DNA from 3 places in the Nisaea acidiphila genome. Region 3 is predicted to be linked to each of the others. Evidence: riboswitches for the same ligand, from Rfam matches in the RefSeq annotation. Region 3 holds a riboswitch; each other region holds the start of a gene.
What was found. A riboswitch is a leader RNA that binds a small molecule or an ion and turns the genes downstream of it on or off. The one in region 3 is predicted to bind thiamine pyrophosphate.
Positions count from the first base shown of each region.

Region 1: another riboswitch for thiamine pyrophosphate. It lies ahead of thiC (phosphomethylpyrimidine synthase ThiC); the one in region 3 lies ahead of NUH88_RS03505 (ABC transporter substrate-binding protein).
Region 2: another riboswitch for thiamine pyrophosphate. It lies ahead of NUH88_RS21950 (ABC transporter permease); the one in region 3 lies ahead of NUH88_RS03505 (ABC transporter substrate-binding protein).

Region 1 is NZ_CP102480.1:1,278,086-1,284,884, reverse strand. Features, by position in the region: gene NUH88_RS05935 (NUDIX domain-containing protein) at 1-156, shown strand, start outside; gene NUH88_RS05930 (amidohydrolase family protein) at 164-1,093, shown strand; gene NUH88_RS05925 (methyl-accepting chemotaxis protein) at 1,283-2,995, shown strand; TPP riboswitch at 3,101-3,221, shown strand; gene thiC (phosphomethylpyrimidine synthase ThiC) at 3,338-5,152, shown strand; gene NUH88_RS05915 (methyltransferase) at 5,305-6,318, shown strand; gene NUH88_RS05910 (hypothetical protein) at 6,552-6,782, shown strand.
Region 2 is NZ_CP102480.1:4,684,235-4,691,033, reverse strand. Features, by position in the region: gene NUH88_RS21980 (hypothetical protein) at 1-893, shown strand, start outside; gene NUH88_RS21975 (cyclic nucleotide-binding domain-containing protein) at 890-1,246, shown strand; tRNA gene NUH88_RS21970 (tRNA-Pro) at 1,389-1,465, opposite strand; gene NUH88_RS21965 (DUF192 domain-containing protein) at 1,552-2,022, opposite strand; gene NUH88_RS21960 (acetoin utilization protein AcuC) at 2,063-3,229, opposite strand; gene NUH88_RS21955 (NAD(P)-binding domain-containing protein) at 3,226-4,707, opposite strand; TPP riboswitch at 4,821-4,924, shown strand; gene NUH88_RS21950 (ABC transporter permease) at 4,974-5,744, shown strand; gene NUH88_RS21945 (ABC transporter substrate-binding protein) at 5,760-6,701, shown strand; gene NUH88_RS21940 (branched-chain amino acid aminotransferase) at 6,749-6,799, opposite strand, start outside.
Region 3 is NZ_CP102480.1:725,383-732,181, forward strand. Features, by position in the region: gene NUH88_RS03480 (MaoC family dehydratase) at 1-138, opposite strand, end outside; gene NUH88_RS03485 (tartrate dehydrogenase) at 149-1,207, opposite strand; gene NUH88_RS03490 (M48 family metalloprotease) at 1,345-2,601, opposite strand; gene NUH88_RS03495 (hypothetical protein) at 2,598-2,990, opposite strand; gene NUH88_RS03500 (CHASE2 domain-containing protein) at 2,987-4,690, opposite strand; TPP riboswitch at 4,916-5,018, shown strand; gene NUH88_RS03505 (ABC transporter substrate-binding protein) at 5,101-6,213, shown strand; gene NUH88_RS03510 (branched-chain amino acid ABC transporter permease) at 6,232-6,799, shown strand, end outside.

The sequences.
Region 1 (6,799 bases), 550 kb from region 3:
CGGAAATGGGAAGGCGAGCTGCATGCGGACGGGGAGGAGACCCTTGCGCTCGACTGGTTCGGTCTGGACGACCTGCCGGAGATGCTGCCCTCGCATCGGCTGACGCTGGATTACTTCCGGCGCTACCGCGAAACCGGCGCGTTTCAACTCTTCTGAGGCCGTCATGTCGTTTGAAAGTTTTCTCGGCGAACTGCGCGCGGACGCGGATGAAAAAGCGCGGGTCGCACCGCCGCCGGGGGCCGTCGATTGCGCGGTCTCGGTCACCAGCCTTGATGGCGAGGCGGCTCCGGCGGGCCAGCCGGAGCATCCGCCGCATGCCTATCGCGAGGTTCAGGAAGAGCTCGGTCTCGACCGGCTTGTTCTGCTGCCGCCCGAGGGAGGGGGCGATACCGATCTGCTGCTGAAGGCGAGGGATGCGCTCGCGGTCTCGCGCGGTGACCTCGTCGAGGATTGCGTGCGCGTCTTCGCCGGACTCGGGTCGGGGGAGGATCCGGCGCGTTTGGCGGATCTGGCCGAAGCGGGGATTGGCGGGCTGAAACTGACCATGCTGCGGGGGCGCGAGACCTGTTCCTGGGACGATCTCGACCGCCATGTCCGGCGGACCCATGACCTGACCGGCTGGAACCGGGAGATCGCGCTCGACGGATCGGACCTGCATGAACTGGAGCAGACGATCCGCGGCTGGCCCGGCGAGACGATCCTGTCGGATTGCGGCGGGTTCCGCTTTTCCCGAAGCCTGACCCAGCCCGGCTTCCGGGCACTGCGGCGTCTCATCGACCGGGGACGTCTCTGGGTGAAGCTCGCATGTCCCTACCGGATCTCGAAGACCGGCGATGCAGGCGATACGGAAGTCGGCGAGATTGCGCGCGCACTCGTCGACTGGGCGCCGGAGCGGATGCTCTGGGGCAGCGGCTGGCCGAATGCCGACGGAGCCCCGGCCCGGGAAGACGAACAAGAGAGGAGCGGGGCTGCGGTCCTGCTCGATCTGCTCGCCGACTGGGCACCGTCGAAAGAGACGCGGACGCGCATTCTGCTGCGCAACCCCGAGGAACTCTACGGTTTCGAGCCGTGGCCCATAGCGCCCGAGCAATAACATCGCGGCGCGCCTGCGGGCAGATTGAAGCCCCCGGCGTCAAATTAACACAATTAATTTATGGTTAATTTGGCCTGCAAAATCAACGCATCGAGCAAGATTTGGTAATTATTGGTTAATATTGATCGTCTAGTTTGCTCGCCAATTCGGTGTGATAGAAGCTTCGGCTCTCTTGCAAAAGGCAGATAGATGACGTTCTCAAGTATCAGCGTGCGCAACAAGGTAACTGCGGTCTCGGTTGTTCTCGTCGTGGTTGCGATGCTGGCCACCGCCGCATCCGCGATCTTCGTGATCGGCGACTATGTTCAAGGCCGTGCATCCTCGGCTCAGGCCGGTAATTACCGGACGGCGGCGCTCATGCTCGGCGACCGCTACCCGGACCTCGTCGTGGAGCGCAAGAGCGACAGCTTGGAAGTATCCTGGAAAGGCCTGATCCCGGCTTTCGAGGAACATGCTGCGATCGATGATGTCGGACTCGCGACCGGCGAGACGGCAACCATCTTCGCCTGGGATCCGGAGAGCGAGGATTTCTGGCGCCGCACCACCAACATCAAAAAGAATGACGGCAGCCGCGCCATAGGCACGCCGCTCGGCAAGACCGGCAAGGTCTATTCGGTGATCATGAAGGGTGAGACCTATCGCGGCCTCGCGACCATTCTCGGCAAGGAATATTTCACGCTCTATCAGCCGATCTTCTCCGCCGAAGACAAGACCAAGGTCGTCGGAATTCTTTATGTCGGCGTTGGGCGTAGCGCGATCGAGCAGATCGAAAAGGAACTGAGGGTTAGCCTGCTCAGCGTCATGGCCGTGCTGGCGGTGATCGCCGTCGCGATTTCCGTTCTGCTGATCGGACGCCTTATGAAGCCGTTCCCGGTCCTGCGCGGCGTGATCCAGCGCCTCTCCTCCAACGAGCTTGACGTCGCCGTGCCCTATCTCGACCGCAAGGACGATATCGGGGACCTCGCAAAGGCGGTGGAGATGTTCAAATCCGCTTCTCTCGAGACCCAGCGCATCGCCGAGCAGCGGGTGCAGGACGAGCAACGCTCCGAAGCCGAGAAGCGGCAGATGATGAGCCGCACGGCGGAAGAGTTCGAGGCATCGGTCGGCGGCACGGTCGATCAGGTTTCCGGCGCGCTGCAGGAATTCAGCCGCTCCGCCCGGGAGATGTCCAGCACCGCCGAGGACAGCAAGGCGAAGGCCGGGATCGTCGTCACCGCTTCCGAGGACGCTTCCCGCAATATCCAGACCGTTGCCTCGGCGACGGAGGAGTTGAGCGCCTCCATCACCGAGATCGGCCGTCAGGTCGCGCAGGCCTCAAATGTCGCGTCCGGCGCGGTCCGCGAGGCGGCGGAGACCAACAACAAGGTCCAGGGGCTTGCCGAGGCGGCGCAGAAGATCGGCGAGGTGGTCGGTCTCATCACCGACATCGCGGAGCAGACCAACCTGCTGGCCCTTAACGCCACCATCGAGGCGGCGCGGGCCGGCGAGGCGGGCAAGGGCTTCGCGGTCGTGGCCTCCGAGGTGAAGAACCTGGCGAGCCAGACGGCGAGCGCGACCGAGGAGATCTCGGCGCAGATCCAGGGCATCCAGTCCTCGACGCAGGAATCGGTGACCGCCATCGGCGCCATCACCCAGACCATCGAGCAGGTGGACTCGATCGCTGCCGCCATCGCCGCCGCGGTCGAGCAGCAGACCGCCGCGACCCAGGAAATCGCCCGAAACGTGGAAGAGGCCTCGGCCGGCACCACGCAGGTGACGGGTAATATCCAGGAGGTCTCCGGCGCGACCCAGACGACCGGCGATCTGGCCCACCGGATCGAGACCGAGTCCGTGGCGCTCTCCGAGAAATCGGAGCAGCTCAAGGCCGAGATCCAGCGTTTCCTCGCGGGCATCCGCGGCTGACGCGGACGGAACATTCAACAGCCTGATGGGCGGCCGCATTTGCGGCCGCCCTTTTTCCTGTCCGGGGTACGGATTGACAAAGCGCCGTGCCGCCTCCCATCATCGCCTTATCACCCGGGGGGTCCCGACAAGGGGCTGAGATATTGCTGGCTCTCCGGAGCAGCGCAATGACCCGACGAACCTGATCCAGTTCATACTGGCGTAGGGACGGTGCGCGCTTCGGGGCACTCTTGCATGAGTGCGGACGGACAGGGGCAGACCCTCGAAACACCCGAAGCCAAAGCCCCTCACTCCGCGAACTGGGTCTCCAACGCCCGAGCGAGCTGAGGAGGCTCCGAGCCCATGAATGCCATCCATCCGAAAGTGACCACCGGTGCGCTGCCCGCGTCCCGCAAGATCCACGTGCCCGGCACGCTGCATCCCGATATCCGTGTGCCGATGCGCGAAATCGCGGTCCATCCGAGTGCCGGCGAGCCGCCGCTGACGGTCTATGACTCGTCCGGCCCCTACAGCGACCCGGCGACGGATATCGAGATCGCAAAAGGTCTGCCTAGGCTGCGCGAGGACTGGATCGCGGTGCGCGGGGATACAGAGGGCTATGACGGGCGCCGCGTGCAGGCGATGGATAACGGTTTCGCCGAGGGAACCCGGCTGACACCGGAATTCCCGGTCCGTTATGCGCCGCGCCGGGCCACCGGCGGCAAGGCGGTGACCCAGCTCGCCTATGCGCGGGCCGGGATCGTGACGCCCGAGATGGAGTTCGTCGCGATCCGCGAAAATCTTGGCCGTGCCGCCGCGAAGGAGGCGCTGGCGCGCGAGTCCCTGGAGCGTGATGGGGAGAGTTTCGGCGCCTCGATCCCTGATTTCGTCACGCCCGAGTTCGTGCGCGACGAGGTGGCGCGCGGGCGGGCGATCATCCCGGCCAACATCAACCACCCGGAGAGCGAGCCGATGGCGATCGGCCGGAACTTTCTGGTGAAGATCAACGCCAATATCGGCAACTCGGCGGTCACCTCCTCGATGGAGGAGGAGGTCGAGAAGATGGTCTGGGCCACGCGCTGGGGCGCCGACACGGTGATGGATCTCTCCACCGGGCGGAACATCCACAATATCCGCGACTGGATCCTCCGCAATTCGGCGGTCCCGATCGGCACCGTGCCGCTCTACCAGGCGCTGGAGAAGGTTGGCGGCGTGGCCGAGGACCTGACCTGGGAGCTTTACCGCGACACGCTGGTCGAGCAGGCGGAGCAGGGCGTCGACTATTTCACCATCCATGCGGGCCTGCGCCTGCATCACGTGCCGCTTACGGTGGACCGGGTCACCGGGATCGTCAGCCGCGGCGGCTCGATCATGGCGAAATGGTGCCTGCATCATCACCGCGAGAGCTTCCTCTACGAGCATTTCGGGGAGATCTGCGACATCGCCCGCGCCTATGACGTTTCCTTCTCCCTCGGGGACGGGCTGCGTCCGGGCTCCATCGCGGATGCCAACGACGCCGCCCAGTTCGCCGAGCTGGAGACCCTCGGCGAGCTGACGCAGATCGCCTGGGCGAAGGATTGCCAGGTGATGATCGAGGGCCCGGGCCACGTCCCGATGCACAAGATCCGGGAGAACATGACGAAGCAGCTCGAGGTCTGCGGCGAGGCGCCGTTCTACACACTCGGCCCGCTCACGACCGACATCGCGCCCGGCTACGATCACATCACCTCCGGCATCGGGGCGGCGATGATCGGCTGGTTCGGCACCGCGATGCTTTGCTACGTCACCCCGAAGGAGCATCTCGGCCTGCCCGACCGGGACGACGTGAAGACCGGCGTCATCACCTACAAGATCGCCGCCCATGCAGCCGACCTCGCCAAGGGCCATCCGGCGGCGAAACGGCGCGACGACGCCCTCAGCCGGGCCCGTTTCGAGTTCCGCTGGGAGGACCAGTTCAACCTCTCCCTCGACCCGGAAACGGCGCGCAGTTTCCATGACCAGACCCTGCCGAAGGAGGCGCACAAGCTGGCGCATTTCTGCTCCATGTGCGGGCCGAAATTCTGCTCCATGCGGATCAGTCACGAGATCCGCGGCGAGGCGCAGAAGGAGGGCATGGCGGCGATGGCGGAGAAATATCGCGCCGGCGGAGATCTTTACATGCCGGTTGGGGAGAGCTGAGGCCGCATTTCATGTTGCGTTGCGGCGTGATTTTGTTGCGCCGCAACGCGCTAACCCCTTCCAGAGCCTCGGAAATCCCCAGTGCTTTTGCCTCTTCTGTCGTTATCGGATAACTTATGTCGTAAGAACGATAAACGGGAGAGGTGAAGGTCATGGCGTTGCTGACGAAAGCGGAAGAGATTTCCGATATTGCCTTCGGGTTCATGGGCTCGAAGGCGCTTTTCGCTGCGCTGCATCATGGAGTTTTCACCGCCCTGGCCGACGGCCCGCTCTCCGTCGGGGAGATCGGCGAGGCGACCGGACTGCATCCCGACCGGGTGCAGACCCTGCTGACCGCGCTCGCCGCGCTCGGCGTGGTCTCGACCGAGGACGGCCGTTTCGCCAATTCGCCCGCCGCCGAGGCCTTCCTGGTGAAGGGCGCGAAATACGATTTCGGCGACTATCTCCGCTTGCAGGTGGATCGGCAGATGTACGGGCTGCTCGACCAGATCGAGGACGCGATCGCCAACAACCTGCCGGACGACGCGACCAGCTCCTATGCCGACTGGTTCTCCGACCCGGAGCAGGCGCGGCTCTATTCCAGGAGCCAGCATGCCGGCTCCCTAGGCCCGGCGCGCGGCCTCGCCAAGCAGGTCGATCTCTCCGGCGGCAAGAAGCTGCTCGATGTCGGCGGCGGCACCGGCGCCTTCGCCATCACGCTGGCCAGGGCTTTCCCGGACCTGACCGCCACCATCGTCGATTTCCCGAACGTCGCCGATCTCGGCGAGCAATATATCGAGAAGGCCGGCCTTTCCGACCGGATCAGATATATCCGCGGCAACGCGCTCCGCACCGAGTGGCCGGAGGGGCAGGACGCCATCCTGATGTCCTACCTCTTCTCCGGCGTGCCCGGCGACGAGCACGAGAACCTGCTGCAGGGCGCCTGGAACAAGCTGGTCCCCGGCGGCCGCCTGCTGATCCACGATTTCATCGTCAGTGCCGACCGCACCGGCCCGAAACTCGCCGCCCTCTGGCAGCTCCAGCACACGGCCTTCACCCCGGAGGCGCGCTCGCTCGACGACGCGTGGCTGCAGGAGAAACTGGAAGCGACGGGCTTTGTCGACGTGAAGGTCGAGCCGATGATCCCCGGCATGACGATGCTCGCGGAAGCGGTGAAGCCGGGGTGAGCCCGCCGTTTCCCCACCCACGGCCCGCCGCTCCCGCACCTGACCGCCGTCCCCACCCGGTCTCTATCCCGGCCCCACAACAGTCGTCATCCCGGCCGGAGAGCCGGGACCCAGCATTTCGAAGAGCGGTGACGGCGCGGAAATGGATCCCGGATCAGGTCCGGGATGACGGTCTGGATTTGGCAGAAGCGTGTCGTGCCCCCATGGTCCCGAAGCGCTAGGATGCAGGCACCATGAGCGAGAAAACCGACACTGCCGACAAACCTGATCTCGAAGCGCGCCGCACCGAGATCATAGCGGAGATGGGTCGGCGTCTCGATAACGGGCAGGCTTCGATCGACGGTGAAAAAATCTTCGCAGCGTTTCAGGCGGCAATCGACGAAGGCATTGCCAGCGGCGCGCCTGTCCGAATGGACCTCGCGGCATTCAAGGCTGAGATGCGTTCCCGGAGAGACTCCGGGTAAATCGAGAATGCAGGCGT
Region 2 (6,799 bases), 790 kb from region 3:
GCAGCTGGGAACGGGAGCTGACACGGTTGGTGCTGGACGTTCCAACCGTATGCCGTGCGGTTGATTTGTTTCCCTTCCGCCACGATGACGCTGTCAGCGATCGCGACATCTTCGATGCGGTTTGGAAAAGCCGGACTCCATCGGATACGCAGATGCGATCCGCTGAACTCCTGACTCAGATCACAGAGTATCGGCGACGCTTCACTCCCGCGGAGAGCCAAAACGCTCAGGCAGCGGGAACGCAACACCTCATGAAGCCCGGCTTGCTGGCGACCGAAACGGCCGACGCGTCTGCCGGCAAGCCTCGGAAGTCCTTCGACACGCTAGAGCTGGATGAATTTCCAAGAAAGACCCGGGGAACGGTTTCCGTCCTGTTGGGGGACGCGCGAAAGATCCTGCATCTCTCGCGGCAGGAACACCGAACCGCGATCATGGCACTTGAGTATCTGGAGGCACAGGGCCCTCTTCCGGTTACTCCGAGATGGAGGAGCGATTTTTTCCATCTCGTCCATGCCAGCCAAGGGTATTCCGCTCCGAACGATCGCCTGGGCGCCCGCATTCAATATGCGTTCTGGAGAAAGCCCCAAGCGCAAAGTCTCTCAATCCAGGATGCTCTCGTCGGGATCAGCATAGGAAAATCGACTGCGTTGCGCCCGCTCGACACCGAACTCGGCACGTTTTTCTGGGCGCAAGCGGTTCTGACAAAGGTTCAGATCGGTTTCATCATCTTGATGCTTTCGAGCTTCACCTATTATTCGCTAAGCCGTTTCAATATCGGCCTGCATCGCGGCTCGCTCAACGAGGTCAGCCCGGAGGCCTGGCGAACGCGCTCGTTGCGCGATCTCTATTTCAATCCTGGCCGACATCGCTACGACGAGGGAAGCGGATCGTGAGCAGAACCAAGCGCTTTGAGGAAGGAAAACTCGTCTTCGGGACCGGCGAGGCCGCTAAAGAGGCATTCTTCGTTGTTGAAGGCAAGGTCCGGATCGTCCCGAGTATAGACCGGGAAAACGACGTCATTGCCGAATTCGGGCCCGGTGAGTTGTTCGGCGAATACGCTTTCATCCTCGACAACGGAAAACGCACCGCGACAGCGATCGCGGCACAAGACGGAACGGTACTCGAAGCCGTGCCCGGTGAGGATTTTCGCAGACGCCTAGACGGGCTGGAGCCGTTTCTGCAGCGCTGGATTGAAGAGCTCATCCGCCGTTCGATACCCGAAGAGATCCCGGCTGACGTCACATAAGGCGCGCGCGGCCCCATCAACCGCATTGATGACGGTTCTCAGCTTTCGCGCTCAGGCAAATAAGATAAGAAGCGTCCGTAACGCTGCGAAGTCGGCGATACTGTCGGCGGTGTGGAAAATTCCTCAAATAACCGTAGAGGAATGGTCGGGGTGGACGGATTCGAACCGCCGACCCTCTGCTCCCAAAGCAGATGCGCTACCAGGCTGCGCTACACCCCGACAAGGCCCGAAGGCGCTCGCTAGGTAACGGTTTTGCGCGGCTGGCGCAACAATGCAGTGCCTCGCCTGACGATTTCCGTCGGAGATTACTTCGCCACAGCCAGTGCAGTGTGTTCCACGCGATCTCCCGCCTTCAAGCCGAGCCTCGAGGCAGTCCCCGCCAAGAGCTCCAGGACTGCCTTTACCCTGAAGCGCGAGGAAATCACGGCTGTCGACTGCGGAACCGTGCGTTCAGCGATATGCAGGATGGTGCCATCCCGGTCCAGAAACAGCATGTCGAGGCTGACATATGTGTTCTTCATCCACATGGAGACTCGCGACTTGCTGGGATAGATGAACAGCATCCCCGCATCGAGGGCGAGTTGCTTGCGATACATCAGCCCTTCTGCGCGCGCCTCCGGCGTGTCGGCGAGTTCGACAGAAAAGACATGCTCATTGCCGCCGCTATGGATGACGAGCGGCGACGTCTTGCCTTGATCGGCCGCAAGGCAGGTCCCCACGACAAACAATAACGCGAGGCAGACACCGAAAAGGCTTTTCCAGCCATATCTTTCCATTCTCCCGACGCGCCCCCCGTTACGTGCTTCCGCGCCTCTCCTAAAGGACCGCTCGGGCCAAGTCGACCACCTCCTGCCGGACAGCCCCTTCCCTCGGGGCGTCGGCGAGCCTCGTGAACCAGTGTTCCGGCGGGTTCCGCCCGCGGCTATGGTTCCAGAAGAGACCGCGCAACACGCTTTCGCTTTCCGCATTGAGCGCAATCCCCCGCGGGTCCTGTCCGTTCAAGGCGGCCCAGATGCCGGTCCAACACCGCGCGACCGCCCAGGGATTGTAGCCTCCGCCGCCGAGGACCAGAACCCGGGGAGCCAGACGGACGAGCCGGTCGACCGCCTCCCAAAGTGCGTTGTTCGAAAGCTCCAGCTTGCTTTGCGGATCGTCGGCAAGCGCGTCGCAGCCGCTCTGGATCACGATGGCGTCCGGCCCGAAACTTTCCACGATCGGCCGGACGCCCTCCGCCACGAGAAACCGGAACTCCGTGTCGTTCAGACCCTTTGGCGCCGGGAAATTCCGGGCCATGCCACCCGCCCGGTCGTCCGCCGGACCGGTTCGCGGCCAGCGGTCCTCCTCGTGGATGGATACGGTAAGCACGCGGTCCTCGTCGTGAAAGGCATCCTGCACACCATCGCCGTGATGGGCGTCGAGATCGACATAGGCGATCCGCGACAGCCCTCCATCGAGCATCGCCAGGATTCCGAGTACCGGATCGTTGAAGAAGCAGAAGCCGAAGGCCATGTCAGGCCGCCCATGATGGGTGCCGCCGGCAAGTGAATGGATGATCCCACGCTCGACACCCGCCAGAGTCCGGCCGGCCAGAAGGGAAGCGCCGGCGGCGGTTGCCGGCCGGCTGAAAATTTCCGGAAAGACCGGGTTGCCGGCCCGGCCGATATTGTATTTCTCCTTCACCGCGTCGCTGACTTGCCTGTCCCTCTCGGCCCGCATAATGGCGGCAACATAATCCGGCGCATGAAACCGGGAGAGCTCTTCCGGCGTTGCCATGGGACTGTCGACGAAGCGGTCCTCGCCCACCAGGCCAAGGGCGCGAGCCAGGTCCATGACCGGGGTCACGCGCTGGATCGACAGCGGGTGTTTCACGCCGTATCGCGAACGGCGATAGATCTCGCTGCCGATCATGAACGGCCGGTCCGGGAACGACGCCGGGATCCGCGCACTCGACGGCGGGTCGAATTGCGAAACCTCGGCGCTCATGCGGTCCTGCCGATGACAGGCTGCTGAGGTGCAGCTTCCCCATTTTCGCCGGGAAGCAGAAACTCAGGCAGATTATAGTCCTTCAGGCTGTCCCAGTGCTGCTCCACATCCTCCGTGAAGAGATCCCTCACAATGCCGGAGACGAGCCGCGGCACAGCGAATTTCATCGCATTGATCGAAGAACCGGAGGGGCCGAAGCTGACGGTCGCGCCGAAGGTGAAAAGCCGCACATGGCTGAGCCACGGCGCAGTGCCGGGGACGCGTTCCTGAAAGGCAAACGTGGAATCGAGATAAGGGTAACGCCCCAGTCTCGGGTTTTCCTCGGACGCCGGCGGATGGAAACGGTCGCGCCAGAGCGCCGCATTCGCCGCGATATCGGAAAATTCGGGAAGCGCGGGAAGGTCGATGTCGAAGCCGGTACCGACGATCAGGTAGTCGGCCTCGAAGGTCTGTCCCGGCGTCTCGATCTCAACCCCGCCGCCCGCAGCGCGGCAGGAGAGCCACGGCGCCCCCGTCAACAGCTCGAACGCCTCGTGCTTCGCCACCCTTTCCCAGGTTTCACGCGGGAATGCTTCGCGCAGTGTCAGAAGGTGGTTCATGAAGCGCCAGCGCCAGGAATCGTCAAGCTCGGCGAAATGCCCGAGGAATCCGGGAAACGACAGCCATTTAAAGGGCTGCACCCTCTGAAGATCCTCACGCCGGCAGCAGACGGTGACCCGCGCCGCGCCCGCCTCCAGAGCCATGGCCGCATTGTCGAATGCGGATGCGCCGGCGCCCAGTACAGCGACCCGACGTCCTTTCAAGCTCTCGAAATCGATGTTCGCGGAGGCGTGTGCCCAATAGCTTCTGTCAAGCGCCGCGACCTCTTCCGGCGTCCACCATTTGCCGGGCGTCTCGATACCGGTCGCGACGACGATCTTGCGCGCGAGCACGGATTCCCTTGCGCCGGAGGCCATATCCACGAGTTCCGCTGCAACCAGATCACCAAAATCCGACGGCGAGATCCGTTCCGCCGAGATCCCGTTTTCAATACGGATATCAAGCGCCCGCCTCAGCCAGAGGAGATATGAGGCCCAGTCCTCTTTCGCAATCTTGTTGAGCGCCGACCACTCCGCCTCGCCGTGCTGGGCAACGAACCATGCGCGGAAGGACAGGGACGGGATATCCAGGTCCGGCCCGTTCACCTCCTTCGGAGATCGCAGCGTCGGCATCCGGGCGTAGGTCATCCACGGACCTTCCAGGCCTTCCGGCGCGCGGTCGACGATCCGCACGCGGTCGATACGCGCCCGCTTCAATGCATGGGCAATCGCGAGGCCGCCCTGCTCGCCGCCGATCACCAGGACATCAAGCACCGGGCGTCCGTCCGGTCCGCGCCGCTCCGGAACCCAGTTTCCGTCAGGGTAGGAAATGATCCTCAGATCGTCGCGGACCCGCGCTTCAAGTGCATCCAGTCCTATGGCCGGTCCGGCGTCGCTCACATGACCTCCGCGAGAAAATCGGTACTGGTTATCTTAGGTAGCGCGCTTTCGTTCCCTCATCCAGAGGCGCGCGCTTCACCCGCTTGCCATGTCGGAAAAGCTCACTCATTATCGGGTCCGTTCAGGGGAGCCGCACCGGCGGCTGAGAGGTTCCATAAGGAACGACCCTTAACCTGATCCGGGTAATGCCGGCGGAGGGAGAGCCAGATGTCCATCGGCGTTAGGCCGCACGTTTCAGCATATCGGTATCCCAGTCGGTCCACGACATGGCGATGATCCGCGCCATCGTAATCGCGGCCGGACTGCTGATGCTCTGGCAGGGCGTCGTCAGCCTCAGCGGCACGCCGCCCTACATCCTCCCGGGACCGGCACTCGTCGCCGAAGCTCTCTGGCAGAGTTCCCACCTCATTCTGCCGCACGCCGCAACGACGCTTGCCGAGATTCTCCTTGGGCTCGGCATCGGTACGCTCTTCGGTGCCGCGGCGGCGCTCTCACTGAGCTGGTCGGCGCGGGTCAGGCCATGGCTGCTTCCGGTACTTGTCATCAGCCAAGCCGTGCCGGTCTTCGCGCTGGCGCCGGTGCTCGTGCTCTGGCTCGGCTACGGAATGGCCTCCAAGGTGGCTATGGCGGCCCTGATCATTTTCTTCCCCGTCACCGCCGCAATGTTCGATGGGCTGCGCCGAACCGACCCGCTCTTCATCGACTGCGCCCGCACGCTCGGCGCGGGGCGTCTCGACCTGCTGCTTCATGTCCGCCTTCCGGCAGCCCTTCCCGCCTTCGCCTCGGGCCTCAGGGTGGCGACGGCGGTCGCGCCGATCGGCGCCGTGGTCGGAGAGTGGGTCGGCTCCAGCTCGGGGCTCGGCTACCTGATGTTGCACGCCAATGCGCGGCTTCAGATCGACCTGATGTTCGCCGCACTCTTTACCCTCTCGATCCTCGCCCTGTCGCTCTACTACGGGGTCGATGTCCTGTTGAGGGCCGCGATGCCCTGGCAGGCCGGCGAAGCCCGGCCGGCCGCAGATACCGCCTATAACTGAACTGGAGGAAACTGAATGTTCACCCGCACCGCCGCGCTCCTCGTCGCGCTTCTTGTCCTGGGATCGGCCCCCGTCAGAGCCGCGGATAAGCTGACGGTCCTGCTCGACTGGTTCGTCAATCCGGATCACGGCCCGCTGATAGTGGCCGAGAACAAAGGCTTCTTTGCCGCGGAGGGTCTCGAGGTGGAGTTGATCGCACCCGCCGATCCGAACGACCCGCCGAAACTGGTCGCGGCTAAGAAGGCGGACATTGCCGTTTCCTATCAGCCGCAGCTGCACATCCAGGCCGCCGAAGGCCTCCCGCTGGTGCGTTTCGGAACCCTGGTGGCGACTCCGCTCAACACCCTGGTGGCGCTTAAGGACGGCCCGGTGAAGACCATCGCGGACCTGAAGGGCCGCAAGGTCGGATTCTCCGTCGGAGGGTTCGAGGATGCGTTGCTCGGCGCCATGCTGAAAAAGCACGGTCTCGCGCTTTCGGACGTCGAGCTGGTGAACGTCAATTTCTCGCTCTCGCCATCGATCATTTCAGGCCAGGTCGATGCGGTGATCGGCGCATTCCGCAATTTCGAACTCAACCAGATGGACATTGTCGGCCAGCCGGGCCGGGCCTTCTTCGTCGAGGAGGAAGGCGTGCCGCCCTATGACGAGCTGATCTATGTCGCGCACCGGGATAGTCTCTCAGACCAGCGCCTCAAGCGCTTTCTTGCTGCGGTGGAAAAGGCGACGCAATATCTCGTGAACCATCCGGGAGAGGCTTGGGAGGCCTTTATCGACGGCCGCAAGGACCTGGACGACGAGTTGAACAAGCGTGCCTGGCGCGACACCCTGCCCCGCTTCGCACTCCGCCCGGCGGCCTTGGATAGCGGGCGCTATCGCCGCTTCGAAGCCTTCATGCGGGAGACCGGTCTTGTGACGAAACCGACCGACGTCACCGCCTACGCGACCGAACTGCAATAGCGATCCATTTCCCCGCGCGTCCGGTACGGGACGCGCGGGGCCATAAATCATTCGGCGGCGGCAGGCACCTGCCGCTCGCTCTCCACGAACTGCATATA
Region 3 (6,799 bases):
GTCCGGGACGCTGATGTGGAAGGGCTGCGGATCGTACTGCCAGGCAAACTCGATGATCTCGGCCTCGGTCATCGTCTTCCGCTGCGAGCCGAGGACCTGGCCGATTTCCAGGTCCTCGAAATGTACCGCCTCCTGCATGGCCCGCTCCTCAGATCGCCGCGGCGATGGCGTCGCCGAGATCCTTCGTCGAGGCCTGGCCGCCAAGATCCGGCGTCTTCGGCCCGCCGCCCGAGATCACCGCCTCGCAGGCCGCGACGATGGCGTCCGCCGCTTCCTGGTGGCCGTGATGTTCCAGCAGCATGGCGCCCGACCAGATCTGCCCGATCGGGTTGGCGATGCCCTTGCCGGCGATGTCCGGGGCCGAGCCGTGCACCGGCTCGAACATGGAGGGATATTTCTTCTCCGGATTGATGTTGGCCGACGGCGCGATGGCAATGGAACCGGCCACCGCCGGACCGAGGTCGGAGAGAATGTCCCCGAAGAGATTGGAGCCGACCACGACATCGAACCAGTCCGGGTGCAGGACGAAATTCGCGGTCAGGATGTCGATATGATACTGATCGGTCTTTAAATCCGGATATTCCTTCGAGACCGCCGCGAAGCGCTCGTCCCAATAGGGCATCGTGTGGATGATGCCGTTCGACTTGGTCGCCGAGGTGACCTTCTCTTTCCCGGTGCGGCGGCAGAGCTCGAAGGCATAACGCATCACCCGGTCGGTGCCGAGGCGGGTGAAGACGCTCTCCTGCATCGCCATCTCGCGGTCGGTGCCCTCGAAGAGCCGGCCGCCGATGGCGGAGTATTCGCCCTCGTTGTTCTCGCGCACGACGTAGAAGTCGATATCCTCCGACGTCCGCCCCACGAGCGGGCAGGTCATGCCTTTCAGCATGCGGATCGGGCGCAGGTTCACATACTGCTCCATCTCCCGGCGGATCGGGATCAGGAGGCCCCAGAGCGAGACATGGTCCGGCACGCCCGGAAAGCCGACGGCGCCGAGGAAGATCGAGTCGAAAGTCTTCAGCTGCTCGATGCCGTCTTCCGGCATCATCTGGCCGGTCTTGTGATAGCGCTCGCAGCTCCAGTCGAACTCGGTGAATTCGTACTCGATGCCGAACTTCGCACCCGCCGCCTCCAGCACCTTGATGCCCTCCGGGATCACTTCCCAGCCGATCCCGTCCCCGGGAATGACAGCGAGCTTCAATTTCGACATTTGGGCCTCCTCCGCCTCATCCATTTATTTGGCCGGCATGATAGGCGGAGGGCGGCGGCTCCCGAAAGCGTCTCCTTCGGGCGGGCTGTCGTTCCGAGCAGGAACAGCGGGGCGTTGCCGCCTCCCGCCGGAGAAGTCTATTTCCCGGTAAATTCCTTGAGCGTCTTTTTTGCTTCCGCGCTCGCCATGAACTTGCGATAGAGCTTCGCGTCAGCGTCCGGCCCTTTCTTCTTCGGCTTTGCCCCGAACTTGGCCTTGGCCCCGGAACTCGCCGCGGCGCGCTTATAATGAACGGAGAAGTAATTCACCATGAATTGCCCGCGCGCGGCGCCCGACCGGTGCGTATGGCGGGTTTCCTCTTCCAGCGCCACGACGCTGTCCTTCATCGCGCCCCCAAAACCGTAAGATTCCTTGTCACCGTCCTTTTTGTCGTCCGATCCACCGCCCGTGAAGAAGCTGACGAAGGAGGTCGCCGACTCGGACGCGGTCTCCGCATTCGTTTCTTCCGCTTTCTCCGATTTCGCAATTCGCTGGTCGGCATTCTCCATCGACCGCCGGACCGCCATGAAAGACATTCCCTTGGTCTCCCATGCGCTGACGGACTTGAGCGCGCCCGTTACATCATTGGCGCCATAGCCGCAGCCCCGCATGATATCCGCGCCCAGCATATCGGCTTGATCTTCCTGAAAGCGGAGCGCGGCATTCTTCATCCGGTCCCCGCCATCCATTCCGATGCTGAGCGCCTTGTTCACGGAGTTCAGGCCCGAGAAAAGATTACTGCCGACCGTGCTCAGGAAACCGCCATTGTCCACTTTCTGGATTTGCTCCTGCACATCCTTGATGGGATCGGCGTCATGCTGCATGACCACATGCGCATATTCATGCGCAATGAAGAAGAGAATGTGCTGCGGCTCCTTGATCCTGACGAAGAGCCGCGGATCGACCAGAATGAGCCCGCTCTTCCGCGCCTCGAGCACCAGACCGTCGCCCTCGTCCCGTGGCCGGTGCGCGATCCTGATATTGACCGGCACCCGCGGCAAATCCGCCTCCAGCCTGTCGAGACAGGAATTCAGCAGGCTGTCGAGAAACCGCACGGCAGCGGGCTTGTCGAGGAATACGTTCCCATTCTTCACAGCATCGATTTCATCCTCGGTCCGCATGCCGACGAGTACCGAAGGATCGAGATTCACGTGCGAGAACTTGGTCTTGTAAACGCGGATCAATCGGTCGTCCGGTAACTCCTGATCGAGCAGTTCCCAATCCTCCTCTCCGTTTTTCAGGACCTTGACCCATCGGTCGCCGGTATTCTCGTCGACCCAGATCTCTCCCTCTTTCGACAGAGCCGCACCGGCCATGCCGAACAGAATGGCGCATGCCAGGAGCGCGGCCCTCATTGCGAGCACCCTGCGCCGAAGCCGCGCCCGGTACCGCTCGCCGCGGCCGACGCCGACGTAACCTGGGTTCGGCATTTCTGCTGAAATTCCGCATCCAGATTGGTCTCAACATCTTCCGCATAGATGAGATATTTGCCCTGACCGGGTATCCGGATCACATAGCCGGCGCCCTCCTCGACCACTTTTTCGATGGCGATGTTCGTGCCTTCAAGGTCGACGCGCAGCACGGTCTTGACCGGGTCATAGGTTTCCGGATTGAACAGGTTCAGCTCCGGCGGGATGATTTTCGATACGCTGGAGGGCATTTTTTCAGCCGCCGCGGCGCTGAGGCTCAAGGTGAGGAAGGCGACGGCAAAGGACGCCTTTCTCAAGACGCGATAAATCGTCATTGAGAGTCTCCAAATGTCTGGCGAAGGGTTCGGCGGTCCGGCGAACGCGCATAGATGCGGACCAATTTGTTCTCGAGCAGGAAAAACCAGTAAGAGCCGGTTGCGCCGCGCACGACGGCGATCAGTCCAAACAGGCCGAGCAGATTGAGCGGCGCCAGGCGGAACGCCCAGATTTGCAGTGCCGCGATCGCGAACAGGGCACTCAGGTAACCGCCATTCGCTGTCAGGAGGACAACGAGACGCCGAAGGATCGGATCGCCACCCGACTTGAGAAAGTGTGTGGTGGAGAAGGAAGTATAGGAATGAACCGCCGCGAAGAGGATGAACACGGCGTAGGAAACCGTCGAGGAGGCAAAAACGAACGGCGGTAGCCCCAGATGCTCGAACGGCGACGGCACGGTGATCTTGGAGCGCAGATAATCCGCCCCGGCCGTGTGGAGGTTCTGAAGCGCCATTGCATGCCGATAGCCTGAAGACACTGGCGGATTGGTCGGGGACTGCACGAAAGCCGACACGGCGGAGAGCGCCTGGCCGTATACGACGTCCTTGCCCTTGATCCGGTCGCCCAGCTCCTTTTCGAAGTCCACCCCACCCTGCACCCCTTCCATCAGCAAATTCGAGACCGAGATGAGCGGCATGTGCGGACAAGGCTCCGCCGCTTCGCTCATGCCTCCGGAGAGCGTTGTCGCCGCCACATCGAGAAAAATATTCGCGGACTGCGGTAGAACTCCTCGGATCGTAGACGAAACTTGTCCGAAGAATGAAAGGCCGGACGGGTCCGATCCGTCCTTTTCAGTGCTCGGATCCGGGTCGTATTTGCAGGAGGTCAGAAAATGATTCCGGTCAGAGCGAATGAGCCCCCACTGGATCTGAAGGGGCTCGGCAAATGCGTCGTCGAAAGAGCCGCCATGAAAACTCTCAAGACAGTCACCCGATTGGGCGCACCGGTCTTTGTAAAGGGCATATGCCGGCGACAGATGTCTGCGTTTGCCGAACTTTGACGCACTGCCTGTGTAGAGAAAGTAGCTGTCCTGCTGGAACGCGTTGACATCAATCTTCGTGAGGACCGGCCGGGTCAACACGTGCAACTCTTCGATTTGCCGGCGGCGCTCCTCGACCGGAACGAAGACCGGTACGGGTTTGCCGGAGACACCGCTCAGATCTCTCGTTTCGCAGTCTAACCCGGCCCGCCCCCCGCCTTCTGTCGAGCGATCCACGACACGCTTCGCCGGGTCTTTATATCGCTCCAGCGTCTTGATCAGGCACGGGAACTTCGCGTCATCTCGACTGTCGACGAAGAGGAAATCGACAAAAACCGCGCGCGGCTCGAACTGAAGAATTCGCTCGAGGACCTTTGCGTGAATGGCATAGGAAACCGGCCATTTCCAGCCCTGCCCTTTCAGATCGGCGTCGTCGATCAGAACAAGCGGGACTTCTTGATCCTTCGGAACGGAAGAATAGAACGGAGCGGAAAAGAGGTTGTAGACCCAGTAGGAATAGCGTGCGCTCACCTCCTTCAAGCCGAAGAGGTCGGTCGCGAAAGCGAGAGATCCGAATGCGAGAGCGATGCCAAGGCGGATGATCCGCTTTTCAAGCCAGTTGGGGTCTTCCGCGACTTTCTTGAGCCGATATCCCGCGAGCTGCTCCCTGATCAGCGCTCCGAATTTCCGGATCCAAGACTTTCTTGAAGCAAGCGCCATACCGTGCGCACCCCTTAACGCGTGAGAATCGCACTCTCCACAATTTTTACGCGACACCAAAGTTAACGAAATTGCTTAAGATCGAAAGAAATTCGATTTTGTTTTTTTGAATATCCATTCTTTATGGAGACGAACTCCAACTGAGGCGTTCGTTCCGGTGGTAGCAATCCCGGGTCTTGTCGTACCGTTCTTGACAAAGCGGAAACCGGTCCGCAGGTTGGACTGATCGTGATGCTGGGGTGTTTCGGGCGTCGTACCGGAACTGAGAGGATACCCATCGAACCTGACCCAGGTAATTCTGGCGCAGGGAGACGTCACCGGACCCGCCGAGCGGACCGTTCGTTGAATCTCCTCTCTCCCCGGCCGTGACTTTCGCCGTTCGAACGAACGGGTCAATTGGAGTGCCGGGAATGTTCCTGAAGAAAACCGCCCTCGTCGTCCTCATCTTTTCCGCCATCGGAACCGCCCGCGCAGAGACCCTGCCCGTACTGGTGCCGATCACCGGCTTCCTCTCGCTGGAAGGCACGGCGCAGCGCAACGGTGCGGTCATGGCCGTCGACATGCTCGGCAAAGAGCTCGGTCTCGAAACCGAAGTGACCGACACCGGCACCTCGCCGGAAGGCGCAGTCACCGCTCTCCGTCGCGCGTTGGGCGGAGCGCCGAGCGCAGCCGTAGCCTCCATGCTGGGGACGCAGATGCTGGCGATGATTCCGGTTGCGGACCGGGCAGGCATGCCGCTGCTGACCGTTTCCGGCACAGCGAAGATCACGGAGCTCGGCAGCGGCAACGTCTTCCGCTTCTTCCCGGGCGACAGCGTGGTCAAGGTCGCGCATGCGAAATATGCGGTCGAGGAACTGGGCGCAAAACGCCCCGCCCTGCTCTACCAGACGACCGCCTACGGGCAGAGCGGCGCGGCGCATTTGAAGAAAACCCTCGCCGAGCTCGGCGCGCCGCTGGTCTTCGAGGAAGGCATCGACATCTCGGTCAAGGACATGCTTCCGGCGCTCACCCGCATGCAGGCCGCAGAGCCCGACATCCTGCTACTGCACCTGCATTCCGGCTCCACCGCGCTCGTCATCCGCCAGGCGCGGGAGACCGGTAATCCGCTGCCGGTGGTGGCCGGGTCCGCCATGCATCAGCCGACCACGGCAGCACTGCTGAATCCGGAACAATTGAAGGGCGTCTGCGCCGAAAGCGCCTCCTCGCCGGTTTCCGAGCAGTCCGGACCGGTCGCGGACTTCACGGCGGCCTACCGCAAGCACTTTGGCACGGAGCCGGACGCATTCGCACTGGCGCAGTATGACGGGACGGCGATGCTGATTGCGGCCAAAAAAGCCGGCGCACAGAGCGCGGACGACGTGCGCGCCTGGCTAGCCGGCAACAGCTATGACGGCCTCGCTATGACCTACAAGTCGGACGGCAAGGGCAATATGGCGCATGACGCGGTGGTGGTTTGCTATGATGGCGCCAGCCGGGTTCCGGCCATCGCCAAGCGCTACGAGAATGTCGACGGCATCCGCTGACGCGGCCATGCTTCCGATATGACCAGCCTCGCCCTCGCGCAGATTCTGCTGAACGGCCTCGCCCTCGGCGCGGCCTATGCCCTGATCGCGCTCGGCTTCGTCATCGTCATCAATGCCGTCGGCGCGGTGAACTTCGCGCAAGGCGAGCTGGTCATGGCAGGCGGCTTTCTCTCCATCGCGCTGGCGCCGTTCGTTGGCGACGCGGCGGGCATTCCCGGCCTGCTCCTCCTGCCTCTGGTCATGGCGCTGATGGGCCTGTTCGGGATCGGATTTGCCCATCTCGCCTATTTCCCGCTGAAGAACCGGCCGCCGGTCGCCGTCTTCGTCAGCACCATCGCCATCGGTCTGGTCCTGCAGCATCTGGCCAACGCCATATTCGGGGCCGCACCGCGGGCGGGACCGCCGCTGATCGCGGGCGACGGCCCGGCGCTCGGCGGCCTTACCCTCTCCCTGCAACAGCTCGCCGTTCTCGCGAGCGCGGCCATTCTCGTCTCCGCAACCGGCCTCTTTCTCGGCAAGACACAGACCGGCCGGCGGATGCGGGCGGTGGCGCAGGACCCGGAAATGGCGGCGGCTATCGGCATCC